3 regions of the Desulfolutivibrio sp. genome follow, and region 1 is predicted to be linked to each of the others. Evidence: predicted binding sites of a transcription regulator. Region 1 holds the regulator's gene; each other region holds the start of a gene.
The links. Region 1 encodes sigma-54, which starts transcription at its own class of promoters, with help from an activator protein. Its sites were predicted from a motif close to CTGGCACGGNNNNTGCTT; they were not measured.
Positions count from the first base shown of each region.

Region 1 (3,276 bases):
CAAGCCCGCCACCAAGGCCTATGCGGCCTATGGGGAGCTTGAAATCTCCGAACGCCACCGGCACCGCTACGAATTCAACAAGGTCTACGCCAACCAGTTCGAGGAGGTCGGCCTGTCGTTTAGCGGCCTGTCCCCGGACGGCGAACTGGTGGAGATCGTTGAGCTGAAAGACCATCCCTGGTTTCTGGGCTGCCAGTTCCATCCGGAATTCAGAAGCAACCCCATGCGCCCCCATCCCCTGTTCCGGGAATTCATCAAGGCCGCCGTGGCCCGGCGCGAGGCAGGCCACGGCGCTTCCACGTCCGAAAAGTGCCCTCCGTGTCCGGCGGCCAAGGCATGATCCGTCGTGCATCCCGGCCCGGGACGTCATGCGGTGGAGCCAGGCCATGGACCTGATGTCCCGGGCGCGCCGGATCGCGCTTCTGGTTCTGGATGTGGACGGGGTCATGACCGATGGCGGACTTGTGTATGACGCCGCCGGGGCCATCCGCAAACGCTTCCACGTCCATGACGGCCTGGGCATCAAGCTGGCCCAGGAGGCGGGCATCGAAGTGGCCATGGTCAGCGGCCTGGACCAGGGGGCGGCCGCCGCCAGGGCCAGGGAGTTGGGGATTGCCGAATACCACGGCGGCCATCTGCGCAAGCTGCCGATCCTGGAGGACATTCTGGCCCGCAGGGGCCTGGCCTTTGAACAGGCGGCCTTTCTGGGCGACGACTGGGTGGATGCCCCGGTCATGGCCCGGGTGGGGCTGCCCATGGCCGTGGCCGACGCCCAGCCCGAAATTCTGGGCATGGCCCTGTGGATATCCCGGCGTCCGGGAGGACAGGGGGCCGTGCGCGAGGCCATCCGTTTTCTGCTTTCGGCCCAGGGAAAACTCCAGGGGCTGTGGCGAAAATGGGAGCGATAGCCCCGGGGTCTGCGAGTTGCCAGGGCGCGGCGTCTGTGTCATAAATCGCACTACGCAGGCGGCCCAGGCCGTAGGCGTGACGCGGGCGGATGCTGTCTCGCCCGCATGATCTTCAATCGAGAGCACAAGGTACAAACGAGATTCCATGGCGCTGGAACTGCGGCAACAACTCAAACTTTCGCAGCAGTTGGTGATGACTCCCCAACTGCAGCAGGCCATCAAGCTTCTGCAACTGTCCAGGCTGGAGCTCATGGAGAGCATCCAGCAGGAATTGATGGAAAACCCTCTCCTTGAAGAAGTTCTGGAGGAGGAGAAGGGCGACCGGCAGATGGCCGAAGACGATCACGCCCCCAAGCCCGGCGGCGAAGATACGGCCATCGAAAAGGAGCTGATCAAAAACGCCGAATGGGACGACTACCTGGGCGATTTCGCCAGCACGCCGGTCCAGTCCCACCTCCGCGAGACGGAAATTCCCGAGGACGGCATGGCCTTCGACGCCCGCCTGTCCTCCAAGCCCTCCCTGGAAGGCCATCTGGACTGGCAGATGCGCCTGTCGCACTTCACGCAAAAAGAACTGGCCATCGGCGAGGCCATCTGCGGCAGCCTGGATTCTTCGGGATATCTGTCGGCCACGGCCGAGGAACTGGCCCACATGACCGGGACCACGCCGGAAGAGGTGGAGGCCGCGCTGTACAAGGTGCAGCGGTTGGACCCCGTGGGGGTGGCCGCCCGGAGCCCCCGCGAATGCCTGTTGGTGCAGATGGAGGTTCTGGGCCTGACCGATCCCATCCTTGTCGAGATCGTCTCGGAGCATCTGGAAGACCTGGAGGCCCGCCGCTACAAGCCCCTGGTGAAGAAGTTCAAGATCACCATGGAGCAGCTCAAGGTCTATCTGGACACCATTCAGAGCCTCGATCCCCTGCCGGGGGCAAGCTTCGGCTCAAGCGAGCCCATCTTCGTCAGCCCCGACGCCTACATCTACAAATATGGCGACGATTTCATCATCCTGCTCAACGAGGACGGGATGCCGCGTCTCCAGCTCAATTCCATGTATCTCGAAGACGTCATTCCCAAAGGCGACAAGGATCGGGACTACATCCAGGACAAGAAGCGGTCGGCGGAGTGGCTCATGAAGAGCCTTTATCAACGCCAGCGCACCCTTTACAAGGTTCTTGAGAGCATAGTAAAATTTCAGCGGGGATTTTTTGAAGATGGCGTGAACAAGTTGCGTCCGCTCATCCTCAAAGATGTGGCGGAAGACATCAGCATGCACGAATCCACCGTGAGCCGCATCACGTCCAACAAGTATACGGCCACGCCCCACGGCATCTTCGAACTCAAGTTCTTTTTCAACAGTTCCCTGGAGCTTGACGACGGCAGCACCGTGGGTTCGGAATCGGTGAAGGCCACCATCCGGCAGCTTATCGCCGCCGAAGACCCGAAAAAACCCATCAGCGACGAGGCCATCGCGGACATCCTCAAGGAGCGGTTGCAGATCAACATCGCCCGCCGCACCGTGGCCAAGTACCGCACGGCCATGGACATCGCCTCGTCATCCAAGCGCAAGGAAATGTTTTGATTCGCCCGTCACGCCGTGATCCGTCACGGCCGAACATACAGGAGGCGCCCCATGAACATCACGTTCAACTTCAAGAATTTCGAACCATCGGATCATCTTCGCGATTACGCCCGCAAGCGTTTTGACAAACTGACGAAATACATGACCAACACCGATTCCTCCGAGCTCCAGGTGAATCTGAGCGTGGAGAAAACCCGGCAGATGGCGGACATCGTTTTCACCGCAGACCTGTTGCACATCTCGGCTCACGAAGAGTCCGAGGACATGTATTCCACCATCGACCTCATCCTGGACAAGCTCGAGGCCCAGGTGCGCAAGATGCGCGAAAAGCAGAAGGACCGTCGCAAGCGCGCCGAATCCGTGCGATCCGACGTCATCAGCTTCACCGATTCCGCGTCGGGCCCCCGGGAGCGGACCATCATCGAGTCCGAGCATTACCAGCCCAAGCCCATGTCCGTGGATGAAGCGGCCATGCAGTTGGACACCCTGGGGTACGAGTTTTTGGTGTTCCTCAATTCCGAGACCGAGCGGATAAACGTCATCTACCGCCACAAGAAGGGCGATTTCGGGCTCATCGACCCTGGCACCGGCAACTGACGCCGAAAAAAAACGTCCGGGCCATGACCGCATTGGCGGGGAGGTCTTCGGGGAGTAACGCGAAAAAATGAAGCTTGAGGAGTATCTGCGGCCCGAATTCGTCCTGGACGATATGCGGTCCGTACACAAATCCGACGTGTTGGCCGAACTGGTGGCCCCCATCGGCGTGGCCTTTGAAGACTTCGACGTGGA
Region 1 covers NZ_JAZHDB010000066.1:66,281-69,556, forward strand. The annotation lists gene V3572_RS05115 (CTP synthase) at 1-340, shown strand, start outside; gene V3572_RS05120 (KdsC family phosphatase) at 387-908, shown strand; gene rpoN (RNA polymerase factor sigma-54) at 1,054-2,487, shown strand; gene hpf (ribosome hibernation-promoting factor, HPF/YfiA family) at 2,539-3,084, shown strand; gene V3572_RS05135 (PTS sugar transporter subunit IIA) at 3,152-3,276, shown strand, end outside.

Region 2 (3,276 bases), on a different contig from region 1:
CCACGGCCTTTTGGTCGTGGGCCAGCTCCCCATCCGCAATCACGAAGAACACGGCCTTTTCGGCCATCTCCACCATGGTCTGGGCCCGGGGCTTCAAAAGGGGCACGATCCGCGCCAGATAGGCCGCATCCGCCCCGGGATGGCCCAGGCGTCCCAGAAAATCCCCGAGCATGGCCGCCAGCGCCGCGTCCGGGGTTTCCTTGATGTAGTGGGCGTTGAGCCACAAAAGCTTGTCACGGTCAAAAACCGCCGCCGAGGAGCCCAGGTTGTCCGTGGAGAAGGCCCGCACAAGCTCCTCGCGGGAAAAGATCTCCTGGTCCCCGTGGGACCAGCCCAGGCGCACCAACCCATTGAGCATGGCCTCGGGCAAAAATCCCTCGCGCTCGTATTCCATGACCGAGGTGGCCCCGTGCCGCTTGGACAGCTTTTTCTTGTCCGGCCCAAGGATCATGGGCACATGCCCGAAGACCGGAAGCGGCAGCCCCAGGGCCTGATAGATGAGGATCTGGCGCGGGGTGTTGTTTAAGTGGTCGTCGCCCCGGATGATGTGCGTCACGCCCATGCACGAGTCGTCCACCACCACGGCCATGTTATAGGTCGGCGAACCGTCCGTGCGCCGAAGCACCATGTCGTCGAGTTCGGCGTTGTCGAAGGCCACGTCGCCCTTGACCAGGTCGCGCACCACGGTCGAGCCCGAAAGCGGGGCCTTTAAGCGCACCACCATGTCCGGCCCGCCCGGGGCGGGGGCCAGGCCCTTTTCGCGGCAGCGGCCGGAATACTTGGGCTTGGCGCCCCTGGCCCGGGCCTGTGCGCGCATGGCTTCCACCTCGTCCGGGGTGCATGAGCAATAATAGGCGTGGCCGGAGGCCAAAAGCTTGTCGATATACTGATTGTAGAGGTCGAAACGCCGACTCTGGTAGACGATCTCCCCGTCGTGGGAAAGGCCCAGCCAAGCCATGGAATCCAGGATGCCCCGGGTGTTTTCCTCGGTGGAACGGGCCTGGTCCGTGTCCTCGATGCGCAAAAAAAACGAGCCGCCCGTGGCCCGGGCCAAAAGCCAGTTGAAAATGGCCGTTCGGGCCCCGCCGATATGCAGATGGCCGGTGGGGCTGGGTGCGAATCTGGTGACGATGGTGGTCATGGGGATCAGGCGCCTTCTATAAATGTTATGATGCCGGGCGACGCAGGCGCCGTCCTAAACCGCCTCGACGCCCTTGACCCCGGGAACGAGCTTCATGACCACTCGCTCGATGCCGCTTTTGAGCGTCATCTGGGACATGGGGCAGCCGTGGCAGGCCCCGGTAAGCTTCACCTGGACAATGCCCTGGGGGGTGACGTCCACCAGTTCCACATCGCCGCCGTCGGCCTGAAGCGTGGGCCGCACCTTGTCAAGCGCCGCCTGGACCTTCTCGCGCATGTCGTGCTCCTCTAGGTAATGATGCCGTCCAACCCGTTCTGACGGCTGTTTTGCGGGCAGGTAATGCCTTTGCCGGACCTTGTCAAACCGCGTCCCCCCGGGCGTTCCCCCGAGCCTATCCCCTCCCGACGGGTCGCCAGCCGTTTCAATCTCCACGCGCATTTCGCTGGTCGGGCCGCCCCCGTCCGGACAAGTCGCGGGCCGGAGGCCTGACCGGGAACCTGGCGGCCGCCATCTTGTGCAATTGCAGCCGCCCTGCCGCTTGTTGTGCAACATTTTGCAGAAGAGCATCCGAAAACTGCACAATATCTTGCACAAGCCGCAAAATAAAAATGTAACATACTAAAAATACGCTGTTTATTCGTTGGCACGGATGCTGCTAAACCCAGTCAAACGCAAAGGAGTGCGACCATGCGGATAAATATGAAAACCTTGTTTCTGATCGCGGCCGTCATGTTTTGCGTCGCCAATCTGGCCCAGGCCCAGCCTGGCGGACCGGACGGTCCCGGCGGGCCTGGCGGTCACGATGGTCCCCCGCCGTTCATGATGCCCGGCGTTTCCCCCGAGAAATGCCAGGTCATCGACCGGATCATGGACGAGACCGAAACAAAGCTTTTCCCTCTGATCCAGGAGTTCAAGGTTCTCAAGGCCAAGCTTGAGGCCCTGGTGGTGGACGTCAAGTCGGACGAAGCGGCCATCGCTGCCCAGATCGAGGAAATCTCCAAGGTGCGCACGGCCCTGGAGAAGGTCAAGGTTGAGGCCAGACGCAAGGTCATCAAGGAAACCGGCGTCATCCTGCCCCCTGGCGGTCCCGGCGGACACAGCCACATGGGCCCTCCGGGATTCCCCGGATAAACGTTGATCACCCTCCCTCCATGGTGCGGGGTTTCGGGATGCCCTCCCCGGAACCCCGCCACATAAGCCAGGGCCCGGCAAATTGTGACCGAACGAAACTCCTGCTATGCTCCCCGGACACGCGCGGCGTAAGCCCTGTCCACGTCGCCATCATCCGGAGAACCCCATGCTTCGAAAAATCGTGACCCTGACCCTGGTCCTGACCTTTTTCTGCCTCTTTTTGACCAGCGTTTTCCTGTATCTTTCCCCCCATGCACGGGTGGCCGCCTGGGCCGACTGGACCATTTTCGGACTTACCCGGGATCGCCTGATCGACGTGCATGTGACCATGGGCTTTTTCCTCCTGCTTCTGGCGGCGCTGCACCTTGTCCTGGACTGGCGCTCCATCCTGGAAAGCCTGCGCAGCCAGGACGGGGAGATCGAGGCCCTGAACCGGCCGCTTCTGGCCGCCTTGGCCCTGACGCTTTTCGTCTTTGCCGGAACCCTCCTGGGGCTGCCGCCCATGGCCCAGATTCTCGGCACGTCCACCGCCATCAAGGACAGCCTGTCCGAGACCTACGGCGAACCCCCGTACGGCCACGCCGAACTGACCCCGCTGGACGAATTCTGCCGCCGCTTCGGCATCGATCTGGAACGGGCCAAGGCCGCCCTGGCCCAAAAAAACATCCGCCTGGCCTCGACGGAACAGACGCTCAAAGACATCGCCAAGGACAACGGACTGGCCCCCGGCGGGGTCTACGAGGCCCTCAAACACGCCTGGGAGGCCTCGCGGACGGTCACCGTGCCCTCCACCAGCGCCCCGGCCCAGATCCAGCCGCCGCGCATGCAGACCTCGGTGGTGCTGCCTTCGGACCCGCCCCCGGGCCTGGGCAAGCGCCGCCTGTCGGATATCTGCGAGGAATACGGCCTGGATCTGGCCCGCATGACCGACAAGCTCAAAGCCGGAGGCATCGACGCCCCGGCCTCCATGACGCTCAAAGAAATCGCGGACAAAAACGGGCTGT
Region 2 covers NZ_JAZHDB010000215.1:25,125-28,400, forward strand. The annotation lists gene gltX (glutamate--tRNA ligase) at 1-1,141, opposite strand, end outside; gene V3572_RS15810 (NifU family protein) at 1,196-1,417, opposite strand; gene V3572_RS15815 (Spy/CpxP family protein refolding chaperone) at 1,829-2,272, shown strand; gene V3572_RS15820 (DUF4405 domain-containing protein) at 2,439-3,276, shown strand, end outside.
Region 2: a site for sigma-54 is predicted at 1,782-1,799, ahead of V3572_RS15815 (Spy/CpxP family protein refolding chaperone). Genes of this name have one in related genera too.

Region 3 (3,276 bases), on a different contig from region 1:
CCATGTAGGCCACGGTGGTGTGGATGGTCTGGCCGTGGGCGTTGGTGGTGGTGACCTCGTGCCGGGATGTTCCCCGATGCTTATACGCCGCCGAGTGGTGGCCCGGGGCGTGGGTGTACTCCCCGGCCCAGGAAAAGTCCTGACCGGCCAGAAGGATGCTTGAGACCCCGCAGGCGTACAGAAACCGGAAAAGCGACACGCCCACGTTGCCGCCCGCATCGAGGATCATTTCCTGGTCGGCCATGACATAGGTGGCCAGCCCTCCCACGCTCCACATGGGCAGGGTGGGGCCGGGATACATGGCCAACACCTCGGGGTCCATCTTGGTGGAATAGATGAGCGGGATGTCGGCGGCAAAGGACTTGTCGCGCAGATTGTCGATGCACACCCGCATCTCCGGCCGAAAGTCGATGGCCATGCAGATGTCCGGCCGAAGCCCCGTGCCCTCCAGGGCGGGCAGGGTCTGCAGGGCCGTGGCGTAGAGCGCCCGTCCCCGGCGTTTGGCCAGTTCCGGCGCGAACCGGGCCAGGGACGGCCCGGCCCCGAGAACCACGGCGGCCATGCCCTGGCCCATGCCCCGAAGCCCCAGGAGGCTGCCTTCGGACATGGCCCGGTGATAGTTTTTGAGTTCGTTGCCGACCATGACATCCTGCTTTTGCCGCAGGGTGGACAGCTCCACGGAAATGTTTTCCAGCCTGGCCCGGGCGTGGGCGGTCCACCGGGCGTATTCCGGGCCGAACTGGCTGGAGGGCAGGTCCGAGCGCAGATGGATTTTTCCGAAGATGAAGCAGACGTCCATGGGCCGCAGGCGTTCTTCGAAGACCTTTTTGTCCGGAGGCAGGAATTCCAGCTTCCCCGCCGCCAGAAAGGGGCGATAGTCGGTTTGTCCCAGGCAGGCCAGGAGCAGATCCGCCCGGGGCTCGATGACCAGCACCTTGTGGGTGTCCGGGGTCTTGGTCAGGATATGGTTGATGCCGTAGCCCAGGCCCGAGCCGATGATGATGGTTCCGCCGGCGGCCAGGCGGCCGTCGTCGGCCGGGGTCCAGTCGCGATAGGCCACAGACGGGGGGATGGCGCCGTGCAGCCGCGCGCCCTGTTCCGTCTGATAGTCCAGATGTCCCATGGGGTTTCTGATCAGACGCCCGGGCAGGGTCTCGGGGACGATGTTCTGGGAGGCCAGCCAGGTGATGACCGGGGCCTTGGCCGCCGTCAGGGCGGAGAGGTTGTCCTGCAAAAAAACATTGACGGGCATGGCATCTCCTCGCGCATGGTTTTTTCCCATTTCTAGCAAGTTCCCTGCCACCCTTGCGCAGTGCGCCGTTTTTGCCTAACACACGGCCTGTCCGGACATTTTTCGGAACCATCCCTCCAAGGCGCACGACATGATCCATGACGATATTTTGACTCTCATCGGGAACACCCCCCTGGTGGCCATCCGCCGCTTAAGCCCCAACCCGGCCGTACCCGTGGTGGTGAAGTTCGAGGCCAAAAATCCCGGCGGCTCCATCAAGGACCGGGTGGCCATGGCCATGATCGGCGCGGCCGAGGCCTCGGGCGAACTGACCCGGGACAAGACCGTCATCGAGGCCACCTCCGGCAACACCGGCATCGGGCTGGCCATGGTCTGCGCCGTCAAGGGCTATCGCCTCAGGCTGCTTATGCCCGCCTCGGCCTCCGAGGAACGCAAGCGCATCATGCGCGCCTACGGCGCGGAGATCGTGCTCACCCCCGGGCACATGGGCACCGACGGGGCCATCGAGGAGGCCTATCGACTGGCCCGGGAGCATCCCGACAAGTACGTGCTCATGGACCAGTTCAACAACCCCGCCAGCATCGACGCCCACTACCGGGGCACCGGCCTGGAGATATGGGAGCAGACCAAGGGGAAACTGACCCATCTGGTGGTGACGCTGGGCACCTCGGGCACGGCCATGGGCTGCGCCAAGATCCTCAAGGAGAAAAATCCGGCCGTACGCGTGGTGGCCGTGGAGCCCTCTCCCGGGCACCGCATCCAGGGCCTCAAAAACATGCAGGAGTCTTATCCGCCGGGAATTTATGACAAGCACGCCATGGATGAGATCATCCATGTGGCCGACGAGGAGGCCTTCGAGATGGCCCGGCGTCTGGCCCGGGAGGAGGGCATCCTGGCCGGGATGAGCGGCGGCGCGGCCATGGCCGGGGCGCTTCGCGTGGCCGCCGGGCTGACCTCGGGGCTTGTGGCCACCATTTTGCCCGACGGCGGCGAACGCTACCTGAGCACCACCCTTTTCGCCACGCCCGAAAAAAAGGGCGTGGCCCTGTGCGGCGTCTCCGGGGCGACGACGGCCTATCTCGATCCGGCCGCCGGACCCCACGGCCTCTTCGCCATGGGGCCGCCCCTGACCGGGCCAGGCGATCCGGACGGCTGGCGGCGCATTGTGTTCCTGGACGTGCTGGCCCGCTATCTCAAGCGGGGCGGGGCCAGGGTCGCGGCCGTGGCGGGCCTGGCCGACCTGGAGGACAAGGCCCTTTTGGCCGCCGCCGAGGCCGGTGTGACCCGGGCCGAGTACGTCGCCCGGGCCATGGACGTTTTGTCCCGGACGGCCGCCCGCCTTGGCGTGGAGGTCGCCTTCGTGGCCGCCTCGTCGGCCACGGATCGGGCCGTGGACCTGGCCGACAAGCTCATGCGCCGGGGCCTGGCCTATGAGAAACTGCGCAGCGTCTATTTCGACGTGGCCCGGGACAAGGGCTACGGGGAACTCCTGCATGCCGACCAAAGCAAACTGGCCCTGGGCAAAACCGTGGACCTGGCGGCCTATCTCAAGGAAAATCCCCAGGATTTCACCCTGCTCAAACGTGTCAGCTTAAAAGACCTCAAACGCGGCGACCTGCTGGTCACCCCCTGGGGCAATGTCCGGCCGAGTTGGTTTTTGCAGATGGCCGTGGCCGCCCTGGCCGGGCTTCCGGCCATCAGCGTGGTGGTGGCTGGCGAGGACCAATGCTTTCCGCACCTGGAGAACCTGCGCTCCATCTGGGCCCGGGCGGCCGGGGTCAGTCCGGCGGCCTGGCTCGTGACCGGGCAGGTCAAGGGGGGCGAACCGGCCCACCGGGAGGCGGAGCCGTCGATCCCCGACGTCGAGGGCCTCGCGGCCGGGGGGATGGCCTTCCGGGACGTGCGCATGTGGCTTTTGTCCGCCGCCTACCGCAAGTCCCTGTCCCTGGCCCCGGACACCCTGGCCATGTGGGGCAAAAACCGGGCCCGGGTCCAGGAGACGGCGGTCATGTTGTCGGAGATCG
Region 3 covers NZ_JAZHDB010000133.1:10,746-14,021, reverse strand. The annotation lists gene V3572_RS10040 (motility associated factor glycosyltransferase family protein) at 1-1,252, opposite strand, end outside; gene V3572_RS10035 (cysteine synthase) at 1,383-3,276, shown strand, end outside.
Region 3: a site for sigma-54 is predicted at 1,286-1,303, ahead of V3572_RS10040 (motility associated factor glycosyltransferase family protein). Genes of this name have one in related genera too.